DNA from 2 places in the Sphaerisporangium sp. NPDC049002 genome. Region 1 is predicted to be linked to the other one. Evidence: riboswitches for the same ligand, from Rfam matches in the RefSeq annotation. Region 1 holds a riboswitch; the other holds the start of a gene.
The links. Region 1 has a riboswitch for glycine ahead of gcvT (glycine cleavage system aminomethyltransferase GcvT). Riboswitches for the same ligand answer to the same signal wherever they lie in the genome.

Region 1 (7,795 bases):
CATCTTGTTGACGGCCCTGCGCAGGTCACCCTGGCCGGGGTGCGGCGGCTCGTACACGACGAAGGCTCCCCCGTAACGGCCGCGCCGTACGTCGAGGTAGCCGGCGTCCTGGAGCGCCCGGATCGCCTCCCGGAGCGTGACCCGGCTGATGCCGAGCTGGACGGCGAGGTCACGCTCGGCGGGGAGCTTCTCACCGGGGCCGACCACGCCGAGCTTGATCGCCTGGAGCAGCCGCTCCACCGTCTCCTCGAAGGCGTTGCCCGCGCGGACGGGCCGAAGGAGCGCGACGAGCTGGGGCTCGCCCATCACTTCCCCCCTAGACCGGCTCCAATGGTTCGAGATTAGTCCATTCGACGGCTCAGGTGGCCCGAACCGTTGACGCGGGACGGTCGCTGGTGCTTGCATGCCAATGGTCTGTTTCCAGACTTTTGCGGGAGGGAAGTGCCGTGCTCACCGTCGACCAACTGCGTGAAGAGGTGTCCGCCGGGCGGGTGGACACCGTGCTTCTGGCCATCGTCGACATGCAGGGACGCCTCCAGGGCAAGCGGTTGTCCGCGCGGTACTTCCTTGAGGAGGTGCTGGAGCACGCCGCCGAGGGATGCAACTACCTCCTCGCCGTGGACATCGACATGAACACCGTCGACGGTTACAGCATGTCGTCATGGGAGCGCGGCTACGGCGACTTCGTGATGAAGCCCGACCTGTCCACCCTGCGCCGGGTGCCCTGGCAGGAGGGCACGGTCATGCTGATGGCCGACCTGCTCTGGGAGGACGGCTCCGACGTCACCGCCTCCCCCCGCCAGATCCTGCGCGGGCAGCTCGCGCGCCTGGCCGAGCGCGGATGGGCGGCCTACGTCGGCACCGAGCTGGAGTTCGTGGTCTACAACGACAGCTACGAGAACGCCTGGTCCAAGGCCTACCGCGACCTCACGCCCGCCAACCAGTACAACGTCGACTACTCGCTGCTCGGCGGCGCCCGCGTCGAGCCCCTGCTGCGCCGGATCAGGCTCGGCATGGAGGGCGCGGGGATGTACGTCGAGTCGGCCAAGGGCGAGTGCAACCTTGGGCAGCACGAGATCGCCTTCAGGTTCACCGAGGCGCTCGCCACCTGCGACAACCACTCGATCTACAAGAACGGGGCCAAGGAGATCGCCGCCCAGGAGGGCATGTCGATCACCTTCATGGCCAAGCCGAACCAGCGTGAGGGCAACTCCTGCCACATCCACATCTCCCTGCGTACGGCCGGCGGCGATCCGGTCATGGCGGGAGACGGCGGGCACGGGCTGTCGAAGCTCGGGGAGCACTTCATCGCGGGCCAGCTCGCCGCCATGCGCGAGCTCACGATGCTCTACGCGCCCAACATCAACTCGTACAAGAGGTACGTCCCCGGAAGCTTCGCCCCGACGGCGGTCAAGTGGGGTGTGGACAACCGCACGTGCTCGCTGCGGCTGGTCGGGCACGGGCCATCGCTGCGCGTCGAGAACCGCGTGCCGGGAGGGGACGTCAACCCCTACCTGGCGGTGTCGGCGCTGGTCGCGGCGGGCCTGCACGGCATCGAGAACGAGCTGCCGCTGGAGGAGGCGTACAGCGGCAACGCCTATGCGGCGGACGCCGAGACCGTGCCGGCCACGCTTCGCGAGGCGCTCTCCCTGTGGGAGAGTTCGAAGATCGCCAAGGACGCGCTGGGCGAGCAGGTCGTCGAGCACTACGCGAACAACGCGCGGGTCGAGCTGGCCGCCTTCGACGCGGCCGTCACCGACTGGGAGCTTTTCCGGGGATTCGAGCGGATGTGACATGAAGATCATCAACCCTGCCACCGAGGACGTGCTCGCCGACGTCGAGCTCGCCGACCTGGCCGAGATCGACCGCGCGGTGGAGCGTGCCAGGAAGGCGTTCCCCGCCTGGCGCGAGGTCGCGCCCGGTGACCGCGCGCGGCTGCTCCGCCGCTTCGCCGACCTCGTCGACCAACACGGCGACGAGCTGGCCGGCCTGGAGCTCGCCAACGCGGGCCATCCGATAGGCAACGCCCGCTGGGAGGCGGGCAACGTCCGCGACGTGCTGCACTTCTACGCGGGGGCGCCGGAGCGCAACCACGGCAAGCAGATCCCTGTGGCGGGCGGGGTGGACATCACGTTCGCCGAGCCGCTCGGCGTCGTCGGGGTGATCGTGCCGTGGAACTTCCCCATGGTGATCATGACCTGGGGGGCGGCCCCGGCGCTCGCGGCCGGCAACACCGTGATCGTGAAACCCGCCGAATGGACCCCGCTGACGGCTTTGAGGCTGGCGGAGCTGGCCCTCGAAGCCGGTCTCCCCGAAGGGGTGCTCCAGGTGCTGCCTGGAGCAGGGGAGGTCACGGGGGCCCGGCTCGTGGAGCACCCCGGCGTCAACAAGATCGTGTTCACCGGGTCGACCGAGGTCGGGAAGCTGATCGCCGCAAGGGCCGCCGAGAACGTCAAACGGCTCACTCTGGAACTCGGCGGCAAGAGCGCCAACGTGGTCTTCGCCGACGCCGACCTGGAGCAGGCCGCTGCGAGCGCCCCCTCGGCGGTCTTCGACAACAGCGGGCAGGACTGCTGCGCGCGCTCGCGGATCCTGGTGGAACGCCCGGTGTACGAGGAGTTCCTCGACCGGCTCGGCGCGGCCGTCGGGGGGCTGACGGTGGGCGATCCGCGCGATCCCGGCACCGACATGGGCCCGCTGATCAGCGCCGAGCACCGCGAGCGGGTCGCGTCGTTCGTCACCGCCGCGCCGCGCTTCCAGGGCTCGTGCCCGTCCGGCCGGGGATTCTGGTTCCCCCCGACCGTGCTGACCCACGACTCGCTGGACGACCGCGCGTTCACGGACGAGATCTTCGGGCCGGTCGTGAGCGTGGTCCCGTTCGAGGACGAGGCGCAAGCCGTACAGATCGCTAATAACACGAAATATGGTCTTTCGGGGTCTATCTGGACCCGGGACGTGGGACGGGCCCTCCGGGTGGCCCGCGCGGTCGAGGCGGGGAACCTCTCGGTCAACTCCCACTCCTCCGTGAGGTACTGGACGCCCTTCGGCGGGTTCAAGCAGTCCGGCCTCGGCCGGGAGCTCGGACCGGACGCGCTGGCCGCCTTCACCGAGACCAAGAACGTCTTCATCGCCCACTGAGCCACAGGGCTGAAGTTCCACGACTGATTCGAGCACCAGGGAGTTCGTCACTATGCAACGTCTGCGGGACCGCGTCGCCGTGATCACGGGGGCGGCGGGCGGCATCGGCCTCGCCACGGCTCGCCGCTTCGCCGAGGAGGGCGCGAAGGTCGTGTGCGCCGACCTCGACGAGGAGGGCGGCGCCAAACTGGCGGACGAGGTGGGCGGCTTGTTCGTCCGTACCGACGTCACCAGCGAGGAGGACGTCAGCCGGATGTTCGAGACGGCCTTCGAGACCTACGGCAGCGTGGACGTCGCCTTCAACAACGCGGGAATCTCGCCTCCCGACGACGACTCGATCCTGACCACGGGCATCGAGGCCTGGCGGCGCGTTCAGGACGTCAACCTGACCAGCGTGTACCTCTGCTGCAAGCACGTCATCCCGTACATGCGGCGGCAGGGCAAGGGCTCGATCATCAACACCGCGTCGTTCGTGGCGGTGATGGGGTCCGCGACGTCCCAGATCTCCTACACCGCCTCCAAGGGCGGCGTGCTCGCCATGTCACGCGAGCTGGGCGTCCAGTTCGCCCGCGAGGGCATCCGGGTCAACGCGCTGTGCCCGGGGCCGGTCAACACCCCGCTGCTGCAGGAGCTGTTCGCCAAGGACCCCGAGCGCGCCCAGCGGCGCCTGGTCCACATCCCCGTGGGCCGCTTCGCCGAGGCCTCCGAGATCGCCGCCGCCGTCGCGTTCCTCGCCTCGGACGACGCGAGCTTCATCACCGGTGCCGAGTTCCTGGTGGACGGCGGCATCTCGGGCGCCTACGTGACCCCGCTGTAGCCCATGCCGCGACCCGTCATCGGCATCACCTGCTACGTCGAGCCCGCCGCCTTCACCGTGTGGCGGATGCCGGCCGCGCTGCTGCCGTACACCTACGTGGAGCACGTCGTGAGGGCGGGAGGCCAGCCGGTCATCCTGCCCCCGGCGGGCGACCCCGCGCCACTGGTCGAGCGGCTGGACGGCCTGATCGTGGCGGGCGGCGGCGACGTCGACCCTGGCAGGTACGGCGAGCCGCCGCACGACCAAACCGGATACATCCGGAAATTTCGTGATGATGCGGAGTTTGAGCTGGTCGGCGCGGCACTGGAGGCGGAGCTGCCGTTCCTCGGCATCTGCCGGGGCCTCCAGGTCCTGAACGTGTCGCTCGGAGGCAGCCTCCACCAGCACCTGCCCGACGTGGTGGGACACAGCGGCCATTCCCCCGCGCCCGGCGAGTTCGGCCACCTGCCCGTACGGCTGACGCCCTGCAGCAGGGTCGCCGGCGTGCTGGGCGCCGGGGAGGCCACTGCCGCCCACTACCACCACCAGGCGACCGACCGCCTCGGCGAGGGGCTCACGGTGTCCGCGACCTCGGACGACGGCACGGTGGAAGCGGTGGAGCTCTCCGAGCACCCCTTCGCGCTCGCCGTCCAGTGGCACCCTGAGGCGGGCCAGGAAGGTCATCTTTTCGAGGCGCTGGTCGCCGCCGCGACGAGCGGCCGGTCTTGGTAAGGTGAGCGGGAACACCGATGATCCCGTGCGGGAGAGCGTCCTGACATCCGGCCAGGACCCCTGAAGGAGCAAGTCCTCCCCGCGAACCTCACAAGGCAAAGGACCGTACGGGCAAGGTGATCTCTGGAAAGCAGGCTCTCTCCACGGGGCCTCGCCGAAGGTGAAAGTCCGGTAAAACCCGGGCGAAACTCTCAGGCACCGATGACAGAGGGGGAGGATGCTCTCATCCAACCCTGTCTGAGGTGCGCATCATGTCCAGACCCACACCGCTCCGCGAGGTGCACGAGAGCCTCGGCGCGACGCTCACCGACTTCGCCGGCTGGCTGATGCCGCTGCGCTACGGCAGCGAGTCCGCCGAGCACAACGCCGTGCGTACGGCCGCCGGGCTCTTCGACCTCTCCCACATGGGCGAGATCTTCGTCATCGGTCCTGAGGCGGGCCGGGCGCTGGACCACGCGCTGGTCGGCCACCTGTCCGTGCTCGAACCGGGCCGCGCCCGCTACACCATGATCTGCGCCGCCGACGGCGGCGTGCTGGACGACCTGATCGTCTACCGCCTTGGCACCGAGGAGTTCCTCGTCGTGGCCAACGCCTCCAACTACGAGCGGGTGGCCGCCGAGCTGACCGAGCGGGCCCAGGGGTTCGACGCCGAGGTCGACGACCGGTCCGACCGCTACGCGCTGATCGCCATCCAGGGCCCCCGCGCCCAGGAGATCCTCAGCTCGCTCACCGATGCCGATCTGCCCGGCCTGAAGTACTACGCGGGGCTGCCGGGCACCGTCGCCGGAGCCGAGGCCCTCATCGCCCGCACCGGGTACACGGGCGAGGACGGTTTCGAGCTCTTCGTCGCCGCGCAGGACGCCGTGCCGCTGTGGCAGGAGCTCACCAAGGCGGGCGACGCGTACGACCTGCGCCCCGCCGGGTTGTCCGCCCGCGACACGCTTCGCCTCGAAGCGGGCATGCCGCTGTACGGCAACGAGCTGAACGCCGGGCTGACCCCCTTCGACGCCGGCCTCGGCCGGGTCGTGAAGTTCGACAAGCCGGGCGACTTCGTCGGCCGTGCGGCGCTCGCGCCGCTGAAGGACGTCCCTCCGCGACGGCGCCTCACCGGCCTGGTCGCGCGGGGCCGCCGAGTGCCGCGCCACGGCTACCCCGTGGTGCTGCTGACTGACGGCACCGTCGTTGGAGAGGTCACCAGCGGCGCGCCCTCGCAGTCACTCGGCAAGCCGATCGCGATGGCCTACGTGGACATCAACGTGTCCGAAGGACTCGCGGTCGACATCCGTGGTAGCCATGAACCGGTCGACGTGGTTGACCTTCCTTTTTACCGGAGGAGCATGTGAGCAGCATTCCCGAGGAGCTCAGCTACACCAAGGAGCACGAGTGGGTGGCCGGGCTCGACGACGGCCTCACCGTGACCGTGGGCATCACGGCGTTCGCCGCCGATGCGCTGGGTGACGTCGTCTACGTCCAACTGCCGGAGACGGGTGCCACCGTCGAGGCTGGGGACGCCATCGGAGAGGTCGAGTCGACCAAGTCCGTGAGCGACATCTACGCCCCGGTGACGGGCGAGGTCGTCGAGGTCAACCAGACCGTCGTGGACGACCCCTCCCTGGTCAACTCCGACCCGTACGGCGAGGGCTGGCTGTTCCGCGTGCGCATCGAGGGAACCCCCGAGGATCTCCTCACCCCCGAGGAGTACACCACCGTCACGACCGCCGAGTCCTGACGGTCCTGACAGTTCTCACGGTCCTGTCACCGCGCGTCCTCACCCCGGCGAGCCCCCGCGCTCGCCGGGCCCCCGCACAACCCCTTCCGAAGGGCCGAGATCCATGGCGATCAGCGTCTTCGATCTGTTCAAGATAGGCATCGGGCCGTCGAGCTCGCACACCGGCGGGCCCATGGCGGCGGCGCACAAGTTCGTCCGGGGGCTCGACGGCGACGGGTTGCTGGAGAAGACGGCCCGGGTGGAGGTCATCCTCTACGGTTCGCTCGGACTCACCGGCAAGGGCCACGGCAGCGACAAGGCCGTCCTGCTGGGGCTGTCGGGCGAGAAGCCCGAACTGGTGGATGTGGACACCATCGACGACCGGCTCGCGCGGATGCGCTCCACCGGCACCGTGAATCTGTACGGCTCGCATGAGATCCCGTTCGTGATCGGCGAGGATCTCGTCTTCGAGCGCAAGATCTCACTGCCGCACCACCCGAACGGCATGCGCTTCACCGCCTTCTCCCCCGAGGGCGAGTCCCTCCGCGAGAAGATCTACTACTCGGTCGGCGGCGGGTTCGTCGTCGACGAGAACGCCACCGGAGCCGACCGCATCAAGGCCGACGACACCGAGCTCCCCCACCCGTTCACCACGGCGGCGGAGCTTCTCAAGCACTGCTCCGACACCGGCCTGTCGATCTCCGGGCTGATGTTGGAGAACGAGAAGGCCTTCGGCCGCACCGAGGACGAGATCCGGGCCGAGCTGCTCCGGCTCTGGCAGGTCATGGCCGACTGCGTACGGCGCGGCAGCGCCAAGGAGGGCGTGCTCCCGGGGGGCCTCAAGGTCAGGCGGCGGGCCAACCAGCTGTTCCGGCGCCTGCAGAGCGAGTCGCCCGAGAAGGACCCGCTCCAGACGATGGACTGGGTCACGCTGTTCGCCCTCGCCGTGAACGAGGAGAACGCGGCGGGCGGCCGCATCGTGACCGCGCCCACCAACGGCGCCGCCGGCATCATCCCGGCCGTACTGACCTATTACGACCGGTTCACCCCGAAGGCCGACGACGAGGGCATCATCCGGTTCCTGCTCACAGCCGGGGCGATCGGCGTGCTGTTCAAGGAGAACGCCTCGATCTCCGGGGCCGAGGTCGGCTGCCAGGGCGAAGTGGGCTCCGCCTGCTCGATGGCCGCCGCCGGGCTCACCGAGGTCCTCGGAGGCACGCCCGAGCAGGTCGAGAATGCCGCCGAGATCGGCATCGAGCACAACCTCGGCCTGACCTGCGACCCGATCGGCGGCCTGGTGCAGATCCCCTGCATCGAGCGCAACGCGGTCGCCTCCATCAAGGCCATCGCTGCGGCCCGCATCGCCCTGCGCGGCGACGGCCGCCACTTCGTCTCCCTGGACAAGGCCATCAAGACCATGC
Region 2 (7,795 bases), on a different contig from region 1:
CGACCCGAAGGGCGCGGCCGAGACCGGGCCCACCGGGCTGTCCTCCAGCGGGTGGCCGGGCAGGTAGGGCGCCAGGTGGGAGCGGACCGCCACCGGGCCCACGCCGGGACCTCCGCCGCCGTGCGGGATGCAGAAGGTCTTGTGGAGGTTCAGGTGGGAGACGTCCGCGCCGAACGATCCGGGCTTGGCCAGCCCGACCAGGGCGTTGAGGTTGGCGCCGTCGACGTAGACCTGCCCGCCGGCCTCGTGGACCCGGTCGCAGATCTCGGTGATCGTCTCCTCGAACACGCCGTGCGTGGAGGGGTAGGTCACCATGATCGCCGCCAGGCGGTCGCGGTGTTTGTCGATCTTGGCGATGAGGTCGGGGACGTCGACGTTGCCGTCGTCGTCGCAGGCGACCACGACGACCCGCATGCCCGCCATGACGGCGCTGGCGGCGTTGGTGCCGTGGGCCGACGACGGGATGAGGCAGACGTCGCGCTCGTTGTCGCCGTTGGCCCTGTGGTAGGCGCGGATCGCGAGCAGGCCGGCGAACTCGCCCTGGGAGCCCGCGTTGGGCTGCAGCGAGACGGCGTCGTACCCGGTGACCTCGGCCAGCCAGCCCTCCAGGTCCTTGATGAGCCGCAGGTAGCCCTCCACCTGGTCGGCCGGGGCGTAGGGGTGGATCCCGGCGAGCTCGGGCCAGCTGATCGGCTCCATCTCGGTCGTGGCGTTGAGCTTCATCGTGCAGGAGCCCAGCGGGATCATCGACCGGTCGAGCGCGATGTCCTTGTCCTGAAGTTTCCGGAGATAGCGGAGCATCGCCGTCTCGGAGCGGTGGGAGTGGAACACCGGGTGGGTCAGGAAGTCCGTGGTGCGCAGCAGCTCGGCGGGCAGCGCGTCGGAGGTGGCGGTGTCCAGGTCGTCCAGCACGATGCCGGTGAGGCCGAACGCCTCCCAGACCGCCCGGAGGTCGTCGGCCGTGGTCTTCTCGTCGCAGGAGACGCCCACGTGGTCGGCGTCGGCGAGGCGCAGGTTGACGCCCCTGTCGCGGGCCGCCGCGACGATCTCGGCGGCACGGCCGGGGACGCGGGCGAGCACGGTGTCGAAGAAGTCGTCGTGCGCGATCTCGACGCCGGCGCCGCGCAGCCCGGCCGCGAGGACGGCGGCGTGCCGGTGGGTGCGCTGGGCGATGCGCCGGAGCCCCTCGGGGCCGTGGTAGACGGCGTACATGCCGGCGATCACGGCCAGCAGCACCTGCGCCGTGCAGATGTTGCTCGTGGCCTTCTCCCTGCGGATGTGCTGCTCGCGGGTCTGCAGGGCCAGGCGGTACGCGGGGCGCCCGTCGGCGTCCTGCGACACCCCGACCAGGCGGCCGGGCATCTGCCTCTGGAGCCCCTCGCGGACCGCCATGTACGCGGCGTGGGGGCCGCCGAACCCGAAGGGCACGCCGAAGCGCTGGGAGGAGCCCACGGCGATGTCGGCGCCCATGGAGCCGGGCGCCTCGACCAGCGTCAGCGCGAGAAGGTCGGCGGAGGCGACCACCAGCGCGCCGCGGGCGTGGGCCTCGTCGGCGACGGCGCGGAAGTCCTTGATCTCGCCACTCGCGCCCGGGTACTGGACGAGCACGCCGAACAGCTCGCCGCCGGGCAGGCCCTGGCGGAGGTCGGCCTCGGCGAGCTCGATGCCGAGCGGCTCGGCGCGGGTGGCCAGCACGGCCTTGGTCTGCGGGAGGGCGTCGGCGTCCACGACGAACACCGGGCTCTTGGCCCGCCCGGCGCGGCGGGCCAGCGTCATGGCCTCCGCCGCGGCCGTGGCCTCGTCGAGCAGCGAGGCGCCGGCGACGTCCAGCCCGGTCAGGTCGCTGATCACGGTCTGGAAGTTCAGCAGGGCCTCAAGGCGTCCCTGCGAGATCTCCGGCTGGTAGGGCGTGTAGGCGGTGTACCAGCCCGGGTTCTCCAGCAGGTTGCGCCGGATGACCGCGGGGGTGATCGTGTCGTGGTAGCCGAGCCCGATCATCGAGGTCAGCACCTGGTTGCGGGAGGCGAGCGCCCGCAGCTCGGCGATGGCCTCGGTCTCGCTCGCCGCCTCGGGCAGGTCGAGCGGGCCCTCCGCGCGGATCGTCCCGGGCACCGCCAGGGCGATCAGGTCGCCGACCGACTCGTAACCCACCGCCTCCAGCATGCGCGCCTGATCGGCGTCCGCGGGGCCGATGTGCCGGGTGGCGAAGGGCGGTGCGGACAGGTCGCGAAGCGGTGACCGATCGGTCATGGGGCCCTCCTGAGGGTGTGGAGACCAGCGCTTGGAGCGCGCGCGTATGCCGGGTCTCCCCCTCTGTCAGCGCGATGTGTCATCGCGACCTGAGAGCTTCATCCCCATAAAAGCGGATTTGCACCGTCGGTGAGACACGCCTGGCGGGCATGTCTACTTTCCAGAGTCGCCTCACCCGTGCGGTACGTGGGCCTGAGAGATTCCGGGGAGGTTGCTCCTTCGGCGCCCGGGTCACACGCCGGCACCGCGTGGAGCGCGGAACCGGCCCGTGCCAGGGACTCTCCCGCACAGGGTCATAAGCCTTGCGCCAATCGTACCGTCCCGCCCCGACTTAGGGGCTACCCCTATTGCCCGGGTTTGCCGTACTTTGCCCCTGACCTGCGGGTTCACGAAGATCCAGCCCCGTCCCCACGGGATCTCCACTCACACAGTGGCCGGGGTCACCCTGTCTTGCGGGCCTTCCTGCGCCGAGCCAGCTCGTCACCCGGGTGCTCCTCCGTGGAGGTCCGGTCGGCCGGCTCCGCGCGTTCCCCCGGCAGCTCCGCCAGGGATCCCTCGACCTCGCGCCAGACCCCGCCCAAGGCGATGCCGAACACGCCCTGGCCGCCTTCGAGCAGATCTATCACCTCGTCGGCCGAGGTGCACTCGTAGACGCTCACGCCGTCGCTCATCAGCGTGATCTGCGCCAGGTCGTTGACCCCGCGCTCCCGCAGATGCTGCACGGCGGTGCGTATCTGCTGGAGCGACACCCCGGTGTCGAGCAGGCGCTTGACCACCTTGAGAACGAGGATGTCGCGGAAGCTGTAGAGCCGTTGCGACCCCGAGCCCTGCGCCGCCCGTACCGACGGCTCGACCAGCTGGGTTCTCGCCCAGTAGTCGAGCTGGCGGTAGGTGATGCCGGCCGCCGAGCACGCCGTCGGGCCGCGGTATCCCACGTCGGCGGGCAGCGACGCCGGCCGCTCGTCGAACAACAGGCCCTGCTCGCCCGCGCGCTCCCGCGCCGACTGGCGCTGGGCCGGATCATGCTGGCCGGCCGTCTTTCCCTCGCCGCTGCTGACCGCCACTGCGGACCTCCGGCTTTCTCTCATCCCACGGTCTGATCTGGGGGTTCGTGAATTACAACCGTGGTTTCCCTTGCACCGTAGGACTGGCGCGATGCTCAGTCAACGATCCCGCCCGGCGCGTCGTGAAGCGTAAATGCCCGATATGGCTAACCCGCACGACCGAAGTCCTCGGGCGTGATCGTGTCCAGGAACTCACGGAACTTCTCGACCTCGTCCTCCTGATCATCAGGGATGATGACGCCGGCCTCGCGCACGACATCCTCGCTGGCGAAGATGCTGGCACCGGTGCGAAGAGCCAACGCGATCGAGTCGGATGGGCGTGCGCTCACCTCGACACCGTTGGAGAACACCAGGTCAGCGAAGAAGATCCCGTCGCGCAGGGCCACGATGTTGACCGTCTGCAGCCGCACGCCGAGAGCTTCGATCACGTCCTTGAACAAGTCGTGGGTGAGCGGCCGGGGTGGCGGCTCCTCTGCCTGTGCCAGAGCGATGGCCGTGGCCTCGGTCATCCCAATCCAGATCGGCAGATAACGCTCACCCTTCGCCTCCTTGAGCAGGACGATGGGCTGGTTGGAGGGCATCTCGACACGGACCCCCACGACCTCCATCTGCAACACAGGCTGCTCCGTCTCATTGGGTCGCCGGCCCGCTCCGGGCCCGTTCCCTTGCGGCTCTCGGCTCGCGGCGTGACCATCGCCGCAAAATTCAACGTAACATCCCCGCACCCCGAAATGTCCGGGCGCCTCCTTCAGCGGCCCAGAATGCCCCTCAGACCGCCCCGCACCAGGGCGGCGTGCAGCTCCAGGAGCAGGGCGGAGAGCTCGCGAGCGGTCTCCTCGGCCTGATCGACGGCGCCGGGGGCGCGGCGGCGCAGCAGCGGCGCCACGGCCTGCTCCACGAGCCCCGCCTCGCGCTCCGCGGCGGCCCTCAGCACCCGCAGGTGGCGGGGGTGCAGCCCGAACCTTCCGAGCGCCCCTGAGGCCCTGGCGACGGTGAGGGCCTCGGCGTCGTACCACCGCGCGACCGGGGTCAGCAGGCCGTAGTCCTCCAGCTCCACGAGGGTCTCCTCGTCGAGGGCCGCGGCCTCCAGAAGCTCGGCGCGGCTCAGCCGGATCTCGGCGACCGGCGGCTCGGCCCCGACTGCGCGGGGCCGGGTGACGCCGTCGCGCTCGGCGGTGTCCAGGTGGTCCTTGATCACGCGCAGCGGAAGGTAGCGGTCACGCTGGGCGGTGAGGATGTAGCGCAGGCGCTCGACGTCGGCGTGGGTGAACTTGCGGTACCCCGAAGGGGAGCGCTGGGGCTCGATGAGCCCCTCGCCCTCGAGAAAGCGGATCTTGGAGACGGTGACGTCGGGGAAGTCGCCCCGCAGGATCTCGAGGACTTCCCCGATGCTCATGAACGCCCTGGCTGCCTGCGCGCCCATCACCGTTCCTCCTCACCCACGCGTGAGGAACACCAGCCGGAACTTGCCGATCTGGACTTCGTCGCCGCCGGAGAGCGGTAGCTCCTCGATGCGCTCCCGGTTGACGTAGGTGCCGTTGAGGCTGCCGACGTCCCTGGCGGTGAAGTAGTCGCCCCGCCGGTAGAACTCCGCGTGCCTGCGCGAAACGGTCACGTCGTCGAGGAAGATGTCGCTCTCGGGGTGACGGCCCGCCGTGGTGAGGTCGCTGTCGAGCAGGAACCGGCTCCCGGCGTTGGGCCCGCGCATCACGACCAGCAGGGCCGTGCCGGCCGGCAGCTGCTCGACCGAGGCCCGATCGGGGATGAGCGTCTGTCCCGTCGCGTCGCCGTCCATCGCCTCGATCCCACTGAGTGAGATCGTGGAGGTGGTGTCCCCCGGCGTGTTTTCGACACGACTCAGCGGCGACCCGCACCGTGAGCAGAAACGGGCGTCGTCAGGGTTGGCATGACCGCACTGCGTGCAGTAGACGCTCGGCATCGATCGGCTCGGCCTCCTACCGCGAAGTCGCGGCGACGGTGCTCTGTGCGGCGTGCCTCGGTTCTTCGCTTCTCATAGTTGCTCAGACTGCGAATGCCGCAACTTACGCTGATGAGTCGCAAAGGTCAAGATGAGGGCAGGCTCGCGGGTTCGGACATGCTGCTGGTGGGGCTCGCTCGGTCCTCGCTGACGGGGGCTCGCGTATCTCCTGACGGCGCTCGCCCCTCGTTCCTTCCGACCCGGCTCGCCACGCCGGTCCAAAGCTACCGCCCGCGCCGCCCTCCGGTCCATGCGGCGCGCCGTTCAAATGTGACCGGAAACGGCCGGTTCGGGGCAGAACGCTCCCGTTGCCGGGGCGGGCGCTCAGGTGCCCGCGGCGTGCTCCACCACCCGCGCCCAGCGCTCCAGGAGGCCCTGTGCCACGTCCAGGTCGTCCCCTTCCGCCCAGATACGGGTCACGGCCTCCGAGGGGTCGGGGAGGATCAGGGCCCAGCCTCCGTCCTCCTCGACCACGCGCACGCCGTCGGTGGTGTCGAGGTGGTACCCGTCGGCCGCCTCGACGACCGACCGCATGACCGCCCCCTTGGCGGCCCACGGGGTCGGAACCGTGCGTTTGAGCATCTTCGCCTGCGGGATGCGGGCGTCGATCTGGCTCAGCGACAGCCGGGTGCGGGCCACCAGCCCGAGGATGCGCAGGAAGGCGGCCAGGCCGTCGACCGTGGGCGCGAACTCCGGCACGATGAAGCCGCCGCGCCCGTCCGCCGCGAAGATCAGATCGGGGTCGGCAGCCGCCGAGGTGAGGGCGTCCAGGGCCGTGGAGGTCCACTGCACCTGCGCCCCGTGGAACCGGCACACCTGCTCGGCCACGCGGGTGGTGGTCACGGGCAGGGCCACCCGGCCGCCGCGTCGCTCGGCCGCGACCAGGTCGAGGACGACCAGCTGCGCCCGCTCCTCGCTGATCAGCTGGCCCATCTCGTCGACCAGGGAGACGCGCTCCCCCACCGGGTCGAAACGTACGCCGAAAGCGGCCCTGGAGGACCCCACGAGCTCCGCCAGGCGCTGGAGGTCCCTGCGGCGCTCGGCGAGCGTCTCGGTCGGCGAGGCGTCGTCCAGGCGGTTGTTGACGGTGAGGACGTCCACCCCGACGCGGCCGAGCAGGCTCGGGAGCACCAGGGAGGAGGTGCCGCCCGCGCAGTCGATGACGACCTTCATCTCGGCGTCGCGCACGCCGGACATGTCGACCCAGCGCAGCAGCTCGCGGGTGTAGTCCTCCACGGCCCTGGCGGGGAAGCTCAGCTCCGCGATCTCGCCGGGGAAGGCGCGCCGGAACTCCTGCCGGGAGAAGACGCGCTCCAGCTTGCGCTGCGCGCCCTGCGACAGGTCGGCGCCGTTCTCGTCCATGAAGATGATGTCGACGCTCTGGGGGTCACCTGGGGTGGTGCGAAGGGCGATGCCGCCCGAGGCGGTCTCGTTGGAGGTGTGGAAGCGCGCGACGGGCAGCGGGGCGGCCTCCAGGTCGAGCACGTTGATCGCGCTCGCGGTCAGCGCGCTGATGACCGCGCGCTTGAGGGCGCGGGCGGCGCGGGAGGAGTCGCGCGAGGTGATGACCGACGCGCCCTTCTTCAGGGTGGTGGCGTACGCGCTGGCCAGGCGCACGCACAGCTCGGGGGTGATCTCGACGTTGACGAGGCCGGAGACCCCGCGCGGCCCGAACAGGCTTCGCTGGCCGCGCGACTCCCAGATCACGCTGGTGTTGACGACCGCGCCCGCCTCGATCGTCTTGAAAGGGTAGATCTTGACGCCGGAGGAGACGTAGGCCTCGGACTCGATCACGCACTCGTCGCCGACGACGGCGTTCTCCTCGATGCGCGCGCCGGTCATCACGTCAGTGTTCTTGCCGATCACGCAGCCGCGCAGGTGGGCGCTCGGCCCGATGTAGACGTTGTCGTGGACGACGGCGCGGTGCAGGAACGCGCCCTCCTTCACCACGACGTTGTCGCCGAGGACGGTGTACTCCCGCAGTTCGGCGCCCGCCTCGACCTTGGCGTAGCCGCCGATGTAGAGCGGGCCCTTCAAGATGGCGTCGGGGTCGACGGAGGCGCCCTCGGCGACCCAGACGCCCGGGGAGAGCTCGAAGCCGTCGGCGTCCAGCTTGACCCGGCCCGACAGGGCGTCCGCCTGCGCCTTGAGGTAGCTCTCGTGGGTGCCGACGTCCTCCCAGTAGCCGCCGGTGATGTACCCGTACAGCGGCGCGCCCTGGGCCAGCAGCTTGGGGAAGACGTCGGCCGACCAGTCGACCGGGACCCCGGGGGCGACCTCGTCGAGGACCTCCGGCTCCATCACGTACACGCCGGTGTTGACCGTGTCGGAGAAGACCTGCCCCCAGGTGGGCTTCTCCAGGAAGCGCTGCACCCTGCCCTGCTCGTCGACGATGATGATCCCGAACTCCAGCGGGTTCGGCACGCGCTTGAGCCCGATGGTGACGAGGGCGCCGTTCTCCTCGTGGAACCGGATCAGGTCGGTCAGGTCGATGTCGGTCAGC

Region 2: linked by a shared signal. The riboswitch ahead of gcvP (aminomethyl-transferring glycine dehydrogenase) and the one ahead of gcvT (glycine cleavage system aminomethyltransferase GcvT) in region 1 are both predicted to bind glycine.

What each region holds. Positions count from the first base shown of each region.
Region 1 is NZ_JBEZFH010000146.1:9,919-17,713, forward strand. Features, by position in the region: gene AB0B89_RS25220 (FCD domain-containing protein) at 1-306, opposite strand, end outside; gene AB0B89_RS25225 (glutamine synthetase family protein) at 447-1,793, shown strand; gene AB0B89_RS25230 (aldehyde dehydrogenase family protein) at 1,795-3,138, shown strand; gene AB0B89_RS25235 (3-oxoacyl-ACP reductase) at 3,191-3,955, shown strand; gene AB0B89_RS25240 (gamma-glutamyl-gamma-aminobutyrate hydrolase family protein) at 3,959-4,666, shown strand; glycine riboswitch at 4,685-4,782, shown strand; gene gcvT (glycine cleavage system aminomethyltransferase GcvT) at 4,918-6,009, shown strand; gene gcvH (glycine cleavage system protein GcvH) at 6,006-6,395, shown strand; gene AB0B89_RS25255 (L-serine ammonia-lyase) at 6,499-7,795, shown strand, end outside.
Region 2 is NZ_JBEZFH010000083.1:2,449-10,243, forward strand. Features, by position in the region: gene gcvP (aminomethyl-transferring glycine dehydrogenase) at 1-2,250, opposite strand, end outside; glycine riboswitch at 2,421-2,546, opposite strand; gene AB0B89_RS18130 (MerR family transcriptional regulator) at 2,691-3,314, opposite strand; gene AB0B89_RS18135 (bifunctional nuclease family protein) at 3,461-3,931, opposite strand; gene AB0B89_RS18140 (MerR family transcriptional regulator) at 4,063-4,737, opposite strand; gene AB0B89_RS18145 (FHA domain-containing protein) at 4,750-5,253, opposite strand; gene AB0B89_RS18150 (mannose-1-phosphate guanyltransferase) at 5,617-7,795, opposite strand, start outside.